Regions from separate parts of the Streptomyces sp. NBC_00885 genome, predicted to be linked through region 3. Evidence: predicted binding sites of a transcription regulator. Region 3 holds the regulator's gene; each other region holds the start of a gene.
What was found. Region 3 encodes HrcA, which represses chaperone genes, less so after heat shock. Its sites were predicted from a motif close to TTNGCACTCNGNNNNNCNGAGTGCNAA; they were not measured.
Positions count from the first base shown of each region.

Region 1 (5,553 bases), 1.2 Mb from region 3:
GTCCGGACAGCCCCAGACGCAGGATGGTGAGATCCACGAAGTCACCGGTCGGGTCGGCGGTCTCCGCCACGCGGTCCAGCGGGGCTGTCGCCGTCTGCTGCTGGAGCGTCCAGCGCCGGCGTATCTGGTTCATCGCGATCGCGACCAGCCAGGAGCGGAAACGGGAGGGATCGCGCAGCCCGCCGAGTCCGTCGAGTGCGCTGAACATGGTCTCCTGCACCACGTCGTCGACGTCCGCGTGGCCGTCCAGTGCCCGGCCGACGATGTTGTAGACAAGGGGAAGGTAGTCGGCGACCAACCGCTCCCGGGCCTGCTGGTCCCCCGCCCTCGCATCCGTCACCAGTTCCGGACGGTACTTGTCGTCCCTGCGCATACGTGCCCTCGCCCATTGCCTGTTCGACCCCGTCGCTCAGGGTCCTGCCCCAAGGAGACCCGTCGGCGCCGATCGGATAACACAAACACGCCCCAGCCCTCGCCGGGCCCGGAACCTGAAACGCCCGAGGGCGGTACCCCCCTGGGAGTGGGGGTACCGCCCTCGGTCAGGACCGGGTCCGAGCCGTCAGGCTCAGAAGTCCATGTCACCGCCCGGCATGCCGCCCGGAGCGGCGGCGCCCGCCTTCTCCGGCTTGTCGGCGATGACGGCCTCGGTGGTCAGGAACAGCGCCGCGATGGAGGCCGCGTTCTGCAGGGCAGAGCGGGTCACCTTCGCGGGGTCGATGATGCCCTCGGCGATCATGTCGACGTACTCGCCGGTCGCGGCGTTCAGACCGTGGCCGACAGCCAGGTTGCGCACCTTCTCGACCACGACGCCGCCCTCGAGACCACCGTTGACGGCGATCTGCTTGAGCGGGGCCTCCAGCGCGAGCTTCACGGCGTTGGCGCCGGTCGCCTCGTCGCCCTCGAGGTCGAGCTTCTCGAAGACCGAGGAAGCCTGGAGCAGAGCCACGCCACCACCGGCGACGATGCCCTCCTCGACGGCCGCCTTCGCGTTGCGAACGGCGTCCTCGATGCGGTGCTTGCGCTCCTTGAGCTCCACCTCGGTCGCGGCACCGGCCTTGATGACGGCCACGCCGCCGGCCAGCTTCGCGAGGCGCTCCTGGAGCTTCTCACGGTCGTAGTCCGAGTCGGAGTTCTCGATCTCGGCACGGATCTGGTTGACGCGGCCGGCGACCTGGTCGCTCTCACCGGAGCCGTCGACGATCGTGGTCTCGTCCTTGGTGATGACGACCTTGCGGGCGCGGCCCAGCAGGTCCAGGCCGGCGTTCTCGAGCTTGAGACCGACCTCCTCGGAGATGACCGTGCCGCCCGTGAGGATGGCGATGTCGTTCAGCATCGCCTTGCGGCGGTCGCCGAAGCCCGGGGCCTTGACGGCGACGGACTTGAAGGTGCCACGGATCTTGTTCACGACGAGCGTGGACAGAGCCTCGCCCTCGACGTCCTCGGCGATGATCAGCAGCGGCTTGCCGGACTGCATGACCTTCTCCAGCAGCGGAAGGAGGTCCTTCACGTTGCTGACCTTGGAGTTGACGATCAGGATGTACGGGTCGTCGAGCGACGCCTCCATACGCTCCATGTCGGTGGCGAAGTACGCCGAGATGTAGCCCTTGTCGAAGCGCATACCCTCGGTGAGCTCCAGCTCCAGACCGAAGGTCTGGGACTCCTCGACGGTGATGACGCCTTCCTTGCCGACCTTGTCCATCGCCTCGGCGATGAGCTCGCCGATCTGGGTGTCGGCGGCGGAGATGGAGGCCGTCGAAGCGATCTGCTCCTTGGTCTCCACGTCCTTGGCCTGCTCCAGCAGGGCGCCGGAGACGGCCTCGACGGCCTTCTCGATGCCGCGCTTGAGGGCCATCGGGTTGGCGCCGGCCGCCACGTTGCGCAGGCCCTCGCGGACGAGCGCCTGGGCGAGAACGGTCGCGGTGGTCGTACCGTCACCGGCGACGTCGTCCGTCTTCTTGGCGACTTCCTTGACCAGCTCGGCGCCGATCTTCTCGTACGGGTCCTCGAGCTCGATCTCCTTGGCGATGGAAACACCATCGTTGGTGATCGTGGGGGCGCCCCACTTCTTCTCGAGGACGACGTTGCGGCCCTTGGGGCCAAGGGTGACCTTGACGGCGTCGGCGAGCTGGTTCATCCCGCGCTCGAGACCGCGCCGTGCCTCCTCGTCGAACGCGATGATCTTGGCCATGTGAAGTGGTCCTCCCGGACTGGGGTGGATTCTCCGGACCGCGCTGGCGCCCGCGACGGACGGCCTGAGAGCCGTGCGGTTCCTTGCCCCGCCGACCCTTCGGGCCTCACCGACCCGGTCCTTAAGCTGTCACTCTCACCTGCAGAGTGCTAACGCCAATGATTAGCACTCGACCCAGGAGAGTGCAAGCGGCTCGAAGAGCCTCGATGAGGGGTGGTGGTCGGGCGACGGGCGGGCGCAAGCGGCTCCGACACATCGTGGACACGGCCGGGGACGCACGAAGGGCCCGCATCCCCCTAGGATGCGGGCCCTTCGCCGTGAGTGTGTCGCGTGAGTGCGTCGGTGGCCGATCGCGCCGAGATCAGACGGCGAGCTTGACCATGTCCGCCTGCGGCCCCTTCTGGCCCTGCGAGATCTCGAACTCGACCCGCTGACCCTCTTCAAGGGTGCGGTATCCGTCCATCTGGATCGCGCTGTAGTGGACGAAAACATCCGCACCACCGTCGACCGCGATGAAGCCGTACCCCTTCTCCGCGTTGAACCACTTGACGGTGCCCTGAGCCATGCCTAACTCCCCTATTACTGGCCCTTGCACAGGACCGCACTTCGCGGACCCGGGTCAGACCTCACCCTCCCGACAGGAAGGAGAGTGTGCGCCGGAACGCGTCGACCGCGGCTGAATGTATCTGCCCAACTGCCCTCTGCAACAGGTCAATCAGACGAGAAATCTGGGCACGCGCGATCGGATGATTGAACAGAATTCAAGAAATTCCGGGGCAAGTCGGGCCCGGCAAATGGCACTTACGAGTGCATTTCGATCGAACACATTGGCTGCTTCTTGATGGGCCAGGGCGCATTCTCATATGCGGTCGGCACAGGCAGCGGAGGGGGCTTCCCCAACTGTACCGCGCTCAACCATAGAGAATTGCCCCCTCCGCTTCTCTTGCGGAGGGGGCAATTCTACTGACGCTGGGTGACTCAGCCGCCGGCGACGGCGGGAATGATCGAAACGCCCGCACCGTCCGGGGTCGCCGTCTCGAGACCCTGCTCGAAACGGACGTCGTCGTCGTTCACGTACACGTTCACGAAACGGCGCAGCTTGCCCTGGTCGTCCAGGACGCGCGCGGCGATGCCCGTGTGGTTCTTCTCCAAGTCCGCGATCACCTCGGAGAGCGTCGCGCCCTCCGCCGGGACCTCGGCCTGACCGCCCGTGTACGTACGGAGAATGGTGGGGATGCGGACGTTCACGCTCATGGTGTTCTGCCTTCCGTAGGTAGTCAGCGGGCCAGGCCGGCGTCGCGGAACGCCTCGAGGCTCGGGCGGATGGTCGCCGTGGGGCCGGTCGTCGGGGCAACGGCGTCGAGGGTCTTGAGACCGTCGCCGGTGTTGAGCACGACCGTGGTGAGCGCCGGGTCGAGCAGGCCCTGCTCGATCAGTTTCTTCGCCACGCCCACGGTCACGCCACCCGCGGTCTCCGCGAAGATTCCCTCGGTCCGCGCGAGCAGCTTGATCGCGTCGACGACCTGCTCGTCATTGACGTCCTCGACCGCGCCGCCCGTGCGGCGCGCGATGTCCAGTACATAGGGGCCGTCGGCGGGGTTGCCGATGGCCAGCGACTTGGCGATGGTGTTCGGCTTCTGCGGCCGTACGACATCGTGCCCGGCCTTGAAGGCCGTCGACACCGGAGAGCAGCCCTCGGCCTGGGCGCCGAAGATCTTGTACGGCTTGTCCTCGACCAGGCCGAGCTTGATCAGCTCCTGCAGTCCCTTGTCGATCTTCGTGAGCTGCGAGCCGGAGGCGATCGGGACGACGATCTGGTCGGGCAGCCGCCAGCCGAGCTGCTCGCAGATCTCGTACGCCAGCGTCTTGGAACCCTCGCCGTAGTACGGGCGGAGGTTGACGTTGACGAAGCCCCAGCCCTCGCCCAGCGGGTCGCCGATGAGCTCGGAGCAGAAGCGGTTGACGTCGTCGTAGTTGCCCTCGATGCCGACCAGCTCGCCGCCGTACACCGCGGCCATGACGACCTTGCCCTGCTCCAGGTCGTGCGGGATGAACACGCAGGACCGGAAGCCCGCCCGGGCGGCGGCCGCGCCCACCGCGCCGGCGAGGTTGCCGGTGGAGGAGCAGGAGAGAGTCGTGAAGCCGAAGGCGCGGGCGGCCTCGACGGCGATCGCGACGACACGGTCCTTGAAGGAGTGCGTCGGGTTGCCGGAGTCGTCCTTGATGTACAGGCCGCCGGTGACGCCCAGCTCACGGGCGAGATTGTCGGCCTTGACGAGCTTGGTGAAGCCGGGGTTGATGTTCGGCTTCTCGGCCACGTCGGCGGGGACGGGCAGCAGCGGGGCGTAGCGCCAGATGTTGTTCGGACCCGCTTCGATCCGCTTCCTCAGCGCCTCGGGGTCGTCCGCCGGCAGGTCGTAGGCGACTTCCAGCGGCCCGAAACAGGAGGCACAGGCGAAGATCGGGCCGAGGTCGAAACGCTCTCCGCACTCGCGGCACGAGAGCGCCGCGGCGGGACCGAGGTTCACGGGGGTGGTGCTTGCGACAGTCTGCACAGCCATGGTGGCGAGGCCCTTTCTCCTCATCTTCCTCGCGGCGCATTTCGCCACGAGACGGAATTGGCACCTTCCCCACCGTGACCTCGCGGTCGGCGGGAGGGTTGCCGGGGCTTCAACGGGCCGTTCCCTCTGCCCCTCTGGATGAGCGGTATTCGATTGTCAGCGTGATGACCCCCGGCATGCGACGGTCATCTGCGTTGTTCAAGACTGTAACCGAAGGCCTGGATGGTTGAGATAGTCGTCCGAACCGCGAGACGGATCACAGGATCTCGATGTCAGAGGGAGACCCGCACGTGCTGGAAGAGGTGGAACGCTGGCTGAGCAGGCGTTCCTGGTCCCTGGCCGACCGCCCGCTCGGCCGGCTGATGGCCGCCAAGCGCGGCAGCACCATCAGCGTCGTCCTGCCCGCGCTCGACGAGGAGGAGACGGTCGGCGAGATCGTTTCCGTGATCCGGCGTGAGCTGATGGAGACCGTGCCGCTCGTCGACGAGCTGGTCGTCGTGGACTCGGGGTCGAGCGACCGCACGGGCGAGGTGGCCGCGGCGGCTGGGGCGCGCGTGGTGCACCGGGACGCGATCCTGCCCCGGATTCCCGCGGTCCAGGGCAAGGGCGAGGTGCTGTGGCGCTCGCTGATGGTCACCAGCGGCGACATCGTCTGCTTCGTCGACGCGGATCTGCGCGAGTTCTCGGCCGATTTCGTCTCCGGGATCGTGGGGCCGCTGCTGACCGACCCGGATGTGCAGTTCGTCAAGGCGATGTACGACCGGCCGCTGGGCGAGAGGGCAGGTCAGGGCGGGCGCGTGACGG
Region 1 covers NZ_CP108796.1:4,598,381-4,603,933, reverse strand. The annotation lists gene OHA61_RS20940 (sigma-70 family RNA polymerase sigma factor) at 1-373, opposite strand, end outside; gene groL (chaperonin GroEL) at 566-2,188, opposite strand; gene OHA61_RS20930 (cold-shock protein) at 2,550-2,753, opposite strand; gene OHA61_RS20925 (MoaD/ThiS family protein) at 3,167-3,442, opposite strand; gene thrC (threonine synthase) at 3,466-4,749, opposite strand; SAM riboswitch class I at 4,767-4,894, opposite strand; gene OHA61_RS20915 (glucosyl-3-phosphoglycerate synthase) at 5,040-5,553, shown strand, end outside.
Region 1: a site for HrcA is predicted at 2,351-2,377, ahead of groL (chaperonin GroEL). Genes of this name have one in related genera too.

Region 2 (5,553 bases), 2.5 Mb from region 3:
CGATCTTGAGGGCCGCGTGCGGGCGGGCGCGGGCCGCGGCGATCGCCCAGGACAGGGGCGGGGAGTAGGCCTCGGGGTTGAAGATCCTGCCCCTGCCGCCCCGCCGCGCCGGGTCCACGAACACCGCGTCGTACGGCGCCGTGTCGGTCTCCGTGACATCGGCGCACCGGACCTCGATCAGCTCGGCCAGCCCCAGCGCCTGTGCGTTCGCCCGTGCGACCTGCGCCGTCAGCGGGTCCCGGTCCACCGCAAGTACGGAGATGCCCCGGCGGGCGAGCGCAATGGCGTCGCCGCCGATTCCGCTGCACAGGTCCGCCACGCTGCGCACGCCGAGGGAGGCGAAGCGCCCGGCGCGGTACGAGCCGACGGAGCGGCGGGTCGCCTGCTCGACGCCGTTCGGCGTGAAGAACATCCGCCGTGCGTCCTCGGGCCCGAACTTCGCGACCGCGCGCTGCCGCAGGCGCGCCTGTCCGAGGGCCGCCGAGACCAGTTCCGCCGGGTGCTCGCGGCGCAGTCGGGTGGCCGTGGCCAGCTCCTTCGCCGGGTCGTAGTCGGCCAGGGAGTCGAGCAGCGCCCGTCCCTCCTCGGTGAGCAGTGCGGCGAAGGAGGCGAGGGGATCGAGGTCGTTCACCCGGCCCATTGTGGGCCAGGCGGGGGATGGTGCGCCCGCGGTGGCGGTGTCGGCCGGGCCGTACGGATTCGTGCTGACAGGATCCAGCGCCATGCAACTAGTACGACAAAAGGAAAATAAGCATGGAAAGTGGGGCCGAATGGTCCTGGCCGTGCTCATGGTCGCCGCGATCGGCTCCGGATGTGCCGCCGAGTCGTGGGACGGCTCGCCCGCCGCCCCCGGTCGGCAGGCTGGACCGGCGGGCGCGCTCTCCGCGTACGTGGAGAAGGTGAAGCGCGCCCAGGCCGTACGGGCCGTCGCCGCCAAGAAATGGGGCCTGGCCAAGACGCCTCTTGCCGCGCCCCCGCCGCCCGCCGTCAAGCACAAGATCACCACCCGCACGGGCTTCGAGGTCGACGGCGGCGAGTCCTTGCCACCGGTCTTCACGACCGTGCCGGTGAAGGAGAAGATTGTCTTCCTGACGATCGACGACGGTGCGGAGAAGGACCCCGCCCTTCTCCGGATGATGAGCGATCTTCAGATCCCGTACAGCGCCTTCCTCAGCGACTACCTGATCAGCAACAACTACGGCTACTTCAAGCAGATGCAGGACCGAGGCGTCTCGCTGCACAACCACACCCTCAACCACCGCTATCTGCGCGGCCTTTCGTACGCCGAGCAGAAGCATGAGATCTGCGACCAGCAGACCAAGCTCGAGAAGCGGTACGGAATCAGGCCCCCGCTCTTCCGCCCGCCGTACGGCAGCTACGACCAGGACACGCTGCGCATCGCCCGGTCGTGCGGAATCAAAGCCATCCCCCTGTGGGCGGCCGAGGCGTTCCCCGATCGCATGGAGTGGCGCGAGCGGGACCGGGACCTGCACCCCGGCGACATCATCCTCACCCACTTCCGTGGCCGCAAAGAATGGAAGGGCAGCATGCCGGACATGATCCGGCGGGTGATGAAGACGGTCACCGACAAGGGCTACGCCGTGGCCAAGCTGGAGGACTACGTATGAGGCAGTCGCACCGGCTGCTGGCCGGACTGCTGGCGGCCGGTGCGCTCCTCACCGCGGGGTGCGCCCAGTCGGTCGACCCGATCGAACGCCTCGGACGCAAGGCGGCGCAGCAGGTCACTCCGGGCACGGGTGCGCCACGGTCCGCGGCGCACAGGCGGTGGGGGCTGGCCGGACCGCTCGCCCGCGCGCCGGAGCCGCCCGCACGCAGGTTCTCGGCGGCGTATGTCGTGGACCATGTGCCGACCCACGACAAGGTTGTCTTTCTCGCTGTCGACGCGGGTGCGGCGCGCGATCCGCGGTTTGTGCGGATGGCGGGCGAACTGAAGCTGCCGGTCAGCCTGTTCCGCGCCGAGGGGCGGCCCGACCTGCCCACGCTCTCGTACGAGGGACAGCGCGCCGAGATCTGCGGGCAGCACGGCAGCCGCCTGTTCCATCCGCCCCAAGGCGCGTACAACGCGGACACGCTGCGGGCTGCGGCCGACTGCGGGGTCCGTGCGGTGGTGCTGGGCCGGGAGTTCGGTGAGTACGCGCTGGGCGAACGCCTGCGGCCCGGCGACATCGTCCGGGCGGATGCGAGCAGGACGGCGGCGCTGCTGCGCCGTATCCAGGAACAGGGATACGCGGTGGGGCGCCTGGAGGACTACGTCTGACCGGGCGGCGCCCGGGCGGCGGAACCCTGGCATCGGCGGCGGCGTTGTCCGTACCGGGAGCGAACCGCGGCGCACCGGTGAATTGGCACTCCGCTTGACCGAGTGCTAATCGCAGTCATAGTCTCGGGTCTGGCACTCCCCACTGGAGAGTGCCAACGCAGCGACGGGCAGGTCCGGCACCCGCGACGACGGATCCACCTGGTCGCCACCCAGACAGTTAACCCCGTGAGATCTCCGAAGGGGGAGGTCGGATCGTGACGACCGCCAGCTCCAAGGTTGCCATCAAGCCGCTCGAGGACCGCATTGTGGTCCAGCCGCTCGACGCCGAGCAGACCACGGCCTCTGGCCTGGTCATCCCGGACACCGCGAAGGAGAAGCCCCAGGAGGGCGTCGTCCTTGCCGTGGGCCCGGGCCGCTTCGAGAACGGCGAGCGTCTTCCGCTCGACGTCAAGACCGGCGACGTCGTGCTGTACAGCAAGTACGGCGGCACCGAGGTGAAGTACAACGGCGAGGAGTACCTCGTCCTCTCGGCTCGCGACGTGCTCGCGATCGTCGAGAAGTAATTCACCCACGTTTTTGATCTGCGCCCCTGGTTCCCGCACTGATGTAGCCGGGTGCCCAGGGGCGCAGTTCGTTTGAGAGGACAGAGAAGCTCCCATGGCGAAGATCCTGAAGTTCGACGAGGACGCCCGTCGCGCCCTCGAGCGCGGCGTCAACAAGCTTGCCGACACGGTCAAGGTGACGATCGGCCCCCGTGGCCGCAACGTCGTCATCGACAAGAAGTTCGGCGCCCCCACCATCACCAACGACGGTGTCACGATCGCCCGCGAGGTCGAGATCGAGGACCCGTACGAGAACCTCGGTGCCCAGCTGGTGAAGGAGGTGGCGACCAAGACCAACGACATCGCGGGTGACGGCACCACCACCGCCACCGTGCTGGCCCAGGCGCTGGTCCGCGAGGGCCTGCGCAATGTCGCCGCCGGCGCCTCCCCGGCCGCCCTGAAGAAGGGCATCGACGCCGCGGTCAAGGCCGTCTGCGACGAGCTGCTCGCGACCGCCCGCCCGATCGAGGACAAGGCCGACATCGCCGCTGTCGCCGCGCTCTCGGCGCAGGACCAGCAGGTCGGCGAGCTCATCGCCGAGGCCATGGACAAGGTCGGCAAGGACGGTGTCATCACCGTCGAGGAGTCCAACACCTTCGGTCTGGAGCTCGACTTCACCGAGGGCATGGCCTTCGACAAGGGTTACCTGTCCCCGTACATGGTGACCGACCAGGAGCGTATGGAGGCCGTCCTCGACGACCCGTACATCCTGATCAACCAGGGCAAGATCTCCTCCATCCAGGACCTGCTGCCCCTCCTCGAGAAGGTCATCCAGGCCGGTGGCTCCAAGCCGCTCCTGATCATCGCCGAGGACGTCGAGGGCGAGGCCCTGTCGACCCTGGTCGTGAACAAGATCCGTGGCACCTTCAACGCCGTGGCCGTCAAGGCTCCCGGCTTCGGTGACCGCCGCAAGGCGATGCTGCAGGACATGGCCACCCTCACCGGTGCCACCGTCATCGCCGAGGAGGTCGGCCTCAAGCTCGACCAGGCCGGTCTGGACGTGCTGGGCAGCGCCCGCCGCGTGACGATCTCCAAGGACGACACCACCATCGTCGACGGTGGCGGCAACCACGAGGACGTCGTCGGCCGCATCAACCAGATCAAGGCCGAGATCGAGTCCACGGACTCCGACTGGGACCGCGAGAAGCTCCAGGAGCGCCTCGCGAAGCTGGCCGGCGGCGTGTGCGTGATCAAGGTCGGCGCCGCCACCGAGGTGGAGCTGAAGGAGAAGAAGCACCGTCTGGAGGACGCTATCTCCGCGACCCGCGCCGCGGTCGAGGAGGGCATCGTCTCCGGTGGTGGCTCCGCGCTCGTCCACGCCGCCAAGGTGCTCGAGGGCGGCCTGGGCAAGGAGGGCGACGAGGCCACCGGTGTCGCGGTCGTCCGCCGCGCCGTCGTCGAGCCGCTGCGCTGGATCGCCGAGAACGCCGGTCTCGAGGGCTACGTCATCACCGCCAAGGTGGCGGAGCTGGAGGCCGGCCAGGGCTTCAACGCCGCGACCGGCGAGTACGGCGACCTGGTGAAGGCCGGCGTCATCGACCCGGTCAAGGTCACGCGCTCCGCTCTGGAGAACGCCGCGTCCATCGCCTCGCTGCTGCTCACGACCGAGACCCTGGTCGTCGAGAAGCCGGCCGAGGAGGAGTCCGACGCAGGTCACGGGCACGGCCACGGCCACAGCCACTGACGTGTGACGTCGTACGAGGTGTGAAGGCCCCGGTTCCCGCCACTGGCGGGAACCGGGGCCTTCCCCGTTCCGGTCTGCGTCGTACCGGTGTCCGGCCGAGCGTGTACCGCCTCAGCCGATGGCGCCGAGCTGGCGCATCAGGCCCATGAGGTCCTCGTGCCACCAGCCTTCCTGGATCTTGTCGTTCTTGAACCGGAAGATCGTGGTGCCGGTCATCGTGCACTGCCTGCCCGTGGGCGCGATCCCCATGAATTCGCCCTTGTGGGTGCCGGTCCAGGTCCACAGGGTCACCACGTCGTCGCCCTCGCAGATCTGCCGGTCGAGATCGAAGGTGAAGTCGAAGGCGGCCCGCCACTGGCTGACATCGCGGCGGATTCCGTCGGACCCGACCACGGTTTCCTCTTCCTTGGCGACGTCGTGGTCGGCGTAGTCGGCCGCGAACAGTTCGTCGATGGCGTCGAGGTTGCCGCCGACGGCTACCTCGTGGAAGAACCGGCGGGAAGTTGCCTGGTTCAACTGCTCGTCGCGGACCACATCGAGGTCCGTGAAGGTGGGCATGCCGTCGCAGAGCGCCACCATCTCCTGGAAGATCCGGTCGGTCTCCGGAAGCTTGGAGTTCGCCATTGCCTCTTCGTACGAAGGAAATTCGACGATCTCGACGAGGTGGGAGCCATCGGTGCGGTCCTTGCCGATGAGGTTGTGCGTCGCGGTCCGCTTGCCCTTGGTCTGTTCGACCCACTTGTCCATGAGCCGGTCCATCTCGTCGAACCGCTCGGTCTTGCAGTCGATTATCTGTACGAATTTCATCGCGTCTCCCGGTTCCACGGGTTGGGTGGGATACGTCCAGTTTAGTGAGATTCAGGGATAGTGCCGGTTCAGGCGGAGTGATTCAGGGTCCCCGGATGCACCGGGTCCGCGAAGGGCAGTCCGGCCGCGAACCGCTCCAGTTCGTCGAGGGCCCGGTCCGTCAAACGGTGGAGTTCATTGCC
Region 2 covers NZ_CP108796.1:3,315,455-3,321,007, reverse strand. The annotation lists gene OHA61_RS14675 (THUMP-like domain-containing protein) at 1-640, opposite strand, end outside; gene OHA61_RS14670 (polysaccharide deacetylase family protein) at 771-1,628, shown strand; gene OHA61_RS14665 (hypothetical protein) at 1,625-2,278, shown strand; gene groES (co-chaperone GroES) at 2,533-2,841, shown strand; gene groL (chaperonin GroEL) at 2,936-4,564, shown strand; gene OHA61_RS14650 (ester cyclase) at 4,676-5,371, opposite strand; gene OHA61_RS14645 (hydroxyacid dehydrogenase) at 5,440-5,553, opposite strand, start outside.
Region 2: a site for HrcA is predicted at 2,361-2,387, ahead of groES (co-chaperone GroES). Genes of this name have one in related genera too.

Region 3 (5,553 bases):
AATGATTCAGCCCCTCCGGCGTTCGAGAGGGCCTAACGCCCGTTGAACGCGTCCTTCAGGCGGGAGAACAGTCCCTGCTGCCCCGGCTGGAACTGACCCGTAGGCCTTTCCTCGCCGCGCAGCTTCGCCAGGTCCCGCAGCAGCCGCTCCTGATCCACGTCCAGCTTCGACGGGGTCATCACCTCGACATGGACGATCAGGTCGCCACGGCCCCCGCCCCGCAGATGCGTGATGCCGCGCCCGTGCAGCGGGATCGACTGTCCGGACTGGGTGCCCGGGCGGATGTCGACCTCCTCCATGCCGTCCAGCGTCTCCAGCGGGCACTTCGTGCCCAGCGCCGCCGCCGTCATGGGGATCGTCACCGTGCAGTGCAGATCGTCGCCCCGGCGCTGGAACACCGCGTGCGGCAGCTCGTGGATCTCGACGTAGAGGTCGCCGGCGGGGCCACCGCCCGGGCCGACCTCGCCCTCGCCCGCGAGCTGGATGCGTGTGCCGTTGTCGACACCGGCCGGGATCTTGACCGTCAGGGTGCGGCGGGACCGTACCCGCCCGTCGCCCGCACACTCGGGGCACGGGGTCGGCACGACCGTTCCGAAGCCCTGGCACTGCGGGCACGGCCGCGAGGTCATGACCTGGCCGAGGAAGGACCGCGTCACCTGCGAGACCTCACCACGGCCGCGGCACATGTCGCAGGTCTGCGCCGAGGTACCCGGCGCCGCGCCCTCACCCGAACACGTCGTACAGACGACGGCCGTGTCGACCTGGATGTCCTTCGTCGTGCCGAAGGCCGACTCGTTGAGCTCGATCTCCAGGCGGATCATCGCGTCCTGGCCCCGCCGCGTACGCGACCTGGGGCCGCGCTGCGACGCCGTACCGAAGAACGCGTCCATGATGTCCGAGAAGTTCCCGAAGCCACCGGCGCCGAAGCCGCCCGCGCCGCCGCCGCCCGCCTGCGAGAGCGGGTCTCCGCCGAGGTCGTAGACCTGCTTCTTCTGCGGGTCCGACAGCACCTCGTACGCGGCGTTGATCTCCTTGAAGCGCTCCTGCGTCTTCGGGTCCGGATTCACATCCGGGTGGAGTTCACGGGCAAGCCGGCGGAAGGCCTTCTTGATCTCGTCCTGGGACGCGTCGCGGCGTACGCCGAGTACGGCGTAGTAGTCCGTGGCCACTTACGACTCCGCCAGGATCTGTCCGACGTAACGTGCCACTGCGCGTACCGCTCCCATCGTTCCGGGGTAGTCCATGCGGGTCGGTCCGACCACGCCGAGTTTGGCAACTGCCTCGTCGCCCGAACCGTAGCCGACCGCGACGACGGACGTGGAGTTGAGGCCCTCGTGGGCGTTCTCATGACCGATCTTCACGGTCATGCCCATGCCGCCCGCTTCCTTGGCCTCGCCGAGCAGCTTGAGGAGCACCACATGCTCCTCAAGAGCCTCGAGCACCGGCCGGATCGTCAGCGGGAAGTCGTGTCCGAAGCGCGTCAGATTGGCGGTGCCGCCGATCATCAGCCGCTCCTCGGTCTCCTCGACCAGGGTTTCGAGCAGGGTCGAGAGCACCGTGGAAACGGTACCCCGGTCCTCCGCCTCGAAGGAGTCGGGAAGGTCCTGCACCAGCTGCGGCACATCCGCGAAGCGGCGCCCGACGACCCGGCTGTTGAGCCGGGCCCGCAGGTCCGCGAGCGAGGATTCCGCGAAAGGCGCGGGGCAGTCGATCATGCGCTGCTCGACCCGTCCGGTGTCCGTGATCAGCACGAGCATCAGCCGGGCGGGCGCGAGGGAGAGGAGCTCCACATGCCGGACGGTGGAGCGGGTCAGCGAGGGGTACTGGACCACCGCGACCTGCCGGGTCAGCTGCGCCAGCAGCCGTACCGTACGGCCCACGACGTCGTCGAGGTCGACGGCTCCGTCCAGGAAGTTCTGGATGGCACGACGCTCGGGCGACGACAGCGGCTTGACGCCTGCCAGTTTGTCGACGAAGAGCCGGTAGCCCTTGTCCGTGGGGATACGCCCCGCGCTCGTATGAGGCTGGGCGATGAACCCTTCCTCCTCCAGCACCGCCATGTCGTTGCGGACGGTGGCCGGGGAGACCCCGAGCTTGTGACGCTCGGTGAGCGCCTTGGAGCCGACGGGCTCCTCGGTGCCGACATAGTCCTGGACGATGGCGCGCAGCACCTCGAGTCTGCGTTCGCTGAGCATCGCGCACACCTCCAGCTGTGATTCCTCGGTGACTGCTTGGCACTCGATGCGTACGAGTGCCAGCATTTCCCCGTGCCAGTGTACGGCCGTGGGGTACATCCCTAGCAAGGGCGGCCGACCACGCCACCGAGCGACAGTGCTGGTCGGTTGCGGATAGCGTCGCGGTATGGACGTCAGTTGGGAAGACTTCGGCTGGGAGCGGCTGGCCGACGGGGTGGGGCGCCGGAGGCTTCCCGGCTGGGATGCCACCAGTGGTTTGATCGCCGGAGAGGACGGTGTCCTCCTGTACGACACCGGCTCGACACTCCGCGAGGGCGCCGAGCTGCGGGCCCAGGCCGAGGCCCTGCTCGGCGGACGCCGCGTGACGCATATCGCACTGAGCCATCCCCACTTCGACCATGTGCTGGGCACTGCGGCGTTCTCGGGCGCGGAGGTGTACGGCGCGGTCGGGATCGCCGAACTGATGCGGCGGGAGCGGGACGAGATCCGCGACACGGCGATACGGCACGGGGTCACCGAGGCCGACGCGACGGAGGCGGCCGACGTGCTGGTGGCGCCGCACCATCTGGTGTTCGGGGAGTGGACGCTGGACCTGGGCGGCCGCCAGGTGCTGCTGGCCAACATCGGCCCCGGCCACTCGGGCCACGATCTGGCGGTTCTGGTGCCCGGCAGCCCGGAGGTCGTCTTCTGCGGCGACCTCGTGGAGGAGTCGGGCGAACCCCAGGCGGGCCCGGATGCGATCCCCTCCCGCTGGCCCGCGGCACTGGACCGGCTGCTGTCGCTCGGCGGCGAGGACGCGGCGTACGTACCGGGGCACGGCGCGGTCGTCGACGCGGCGTTCGTACGCGCCCAACGCGAGCTGCTGGCGGCGCGCTTCGGGGTGTCGTAGCGTCTGGCGAATGCGCAGCTACAGCCCGGATCTGACCCCGCCCTGGAAGAAGTCGCAGCCCGCGCCGGAGGTGCCGGCCGAGCCCGATCTGGTCGTCGAGGAGGTCGGCACGGGCTTCTGCGGTGCGGTGATCCGCTGCGAGAAGACGGCGGAGGGGCCGACGGTCACGCTGGAGGACCGCTTCGGCAAGCACCGGGTGTTCCCGATGGTCCCGCGTGGCTTCGTGCTGGAGGGCCGCGTCGTCACACTCGTGCGCCCCTCCGCCGCCGCTCCGGTGCGCCCGGCCCGCACCGCGTCCGGCTCGCTCGCGGTCCCCGGGGCGCGTGCGCGGGTGGCGCGGGCGGGGCGCATCTATGTCGAGGGCCGCCACGACGCGGAGCTCGTGGAGCGGGTGTGGGGTGACGACCTGCGGATCGAGGGGGTCGTCGTCGAATATCTGGAAGGCATCGACGACCTCCCGTCGATCGTCCGCGACTTCGCCCCGGGCCCGGACGCGCGCCTGGGGGTGCTGGTGGACCATCTGGTCCCGGGCTCGAAGGAGTCCCGCATCGCGGCGGAGGTCACGGACGAGGACGTACTGGTGGTGGGCCACCCGTACATCGACGTGTGGGAGGCGGTGAAGCCGTCCTCGGTGGGCATCCGCGCGTGGCCGTCGGTCCCGCGGGGCCAGGACTGGAAGACGGGGGTCTGCCGGGCGCTTGGCTGGCCGGAGAACACGGGGGCGGCGTGGCAGCGGATTCTGTCGGCGGTGCGGTCGTACAAGGACCTGGAGCCGGAGCTGCTGGGGCGGGTCGAGGAGCTGATCGATTTCGTCACGGCGCCGGACCTTGCCGGCCCCGCCGGCGATTGAGGCGCGGGGTCTGGGGCGGAGCCCCAGTTCGGGGTGGGGGTACCTCCCACGGCCGCCAGGCCGTAGGGGGAGGGCGGGTAGGGGACGGGCCCGCCGCAGGCGCACCCCGTACCCACCTCACCCCTAATCCACCAGGTCCCGCACCACCGCGTCCGCCAGCAACCGCCCCCGCAGCGTCAGCACGGCCCGTCCCTCCCCGTACGGCCCCGCCTCCAGCAGGCCGTCCGAGAACGCCCGCCCCGCCGCCGCCAGCCCCGCCGGCCGCAGCAGCGACAGTTCGCAGCCCTCGCGCAGGCGGAGTTCCAGGAGCACCCGCTCCACCCGGCGGTCCTCCGGCGCGAGCACCTCACGGCCCGCTCCCGGCGACCGGCCTTCCGCCAGCGCTGCCGCATACGCCCCCGGGTGCTTCACGTTCCACCAGCGCACCCCGCCGACGTGGCTGTGCGCTCCGGGGCCCGCGCCCCACCAGTCCGCGCCCCGCCAGTACAGCTCGTTGTGCAGGCACCGGCCGGCCTGTGAGGTCGACCAGTTGGAGACCTCGTACCAGTCGAAGCCCGCCTCCGCGAGGACCGAGTCCGCGATCAGGTAGCGGTCCGCGTGGACGTCGTCGTCGGTCATCGGCACCTCGCCGCGCCGGATGCGCCGCGCCAGCTGGGTGCCCTCCTCCACGATCAGCGCGTACGCCGAGATGTGGTCGGGCCCCGCACCCACCGCCGCCGCGAGGGACGCGCGCCAGTCGTCGTCGCTCTCCCCCGGCGTGCCGTAGATGAGATCGAGGTTCACATGCTGGAAGCCCGCCGCCCGCGCCTCCGCGACGCACGCCTCGGGCCGCCCCGGCGTGTGCGTGCGGTCCAGCACCTTCAGTACGTGCTGCCGAGCGCTCTGCATCCCGAAGGACACCCGGTTGAAGCCGCCCTCCCGCAGCTCGGCCAGGTACGCCGGATCCACCGATTCCGGGTTCGCCTCGGTGGTGATCTCCGCGTCCTCCGCGAGGCCGAACTCCTCGCGTACCGCCGACAGCATCCGTACGAGATCCGAGGCGGCGAGCAGTGTAGGCGTACCGCCCCCGACGAAGACCGTCTTCACCTGCCGCGGGTCGTCGCCGAGCACCTTGCGGGCGAGGCGGATCTCCTCGGTGACCATCGCGGCGTAGTTGTCGCGGGAGGCGAGGACGCCGCCCGAGCCGCGCAGCTCGGTCGCCGTGTAAGTGTTGAAATCGCAGTAGCCGCAGCGCGTCGCGCAGTACGGCACATGCAGATAGAAGGCGAGCGGCCGGCCGGCGGCCTCCTCGAGGGCGGATGCGGGCAGCGCCCCGTCCTCGGGCATGGGCTCACCATCGGGCAGTACGGAAGGCATGCCCCCCATTGTCCGTCACCCGCGAGGCTCACATCGCCTGCAGCACCAGCAGCGCGAGATCGTCCCCCGGCGGCGTCTCCGCGAACTCGTGCACCGCCTGCTTGATCCGTTCCGCGATCCCCTGCGCCGTCAGCCCCGCACACCCCGCGAGCACCGTCGCGAGACCGTCGCCGTCGTCGAACATCCGCGCCCCCGAGCGGCGCTCGGTGACCCCGTCCGTGACGCAGAGCAGCGTGTCACCGGGCTCCAGGTCGAAGGTCTGG
Region 3 covers NZ_CP108796.1:5,793,515-5,799,067, reverse strand. The annotation lists gene dnaJ (molecular chaperone DnaJ) at 33-1,169, opposite strand; gene hrcA (heat-inducible transcriptional repressor HrcA) at 1,170-2,195, opposite strand; gene OHA61_RS26350 (MBL fold metallo-hydrolase) at 2,362-3,084, shown strand; gene OHA61_RS26345 (DUF3097 domain-containing protein) at 3,095-3,934, shown strand; gene hemW (radical SAM family heme chaperone HemW) at 4,058-5,290, opposite strand; gene OHA61_RS26335 (SpoIIE family protein phosphatase) at 5,319-5,553, opposite strand, start outside.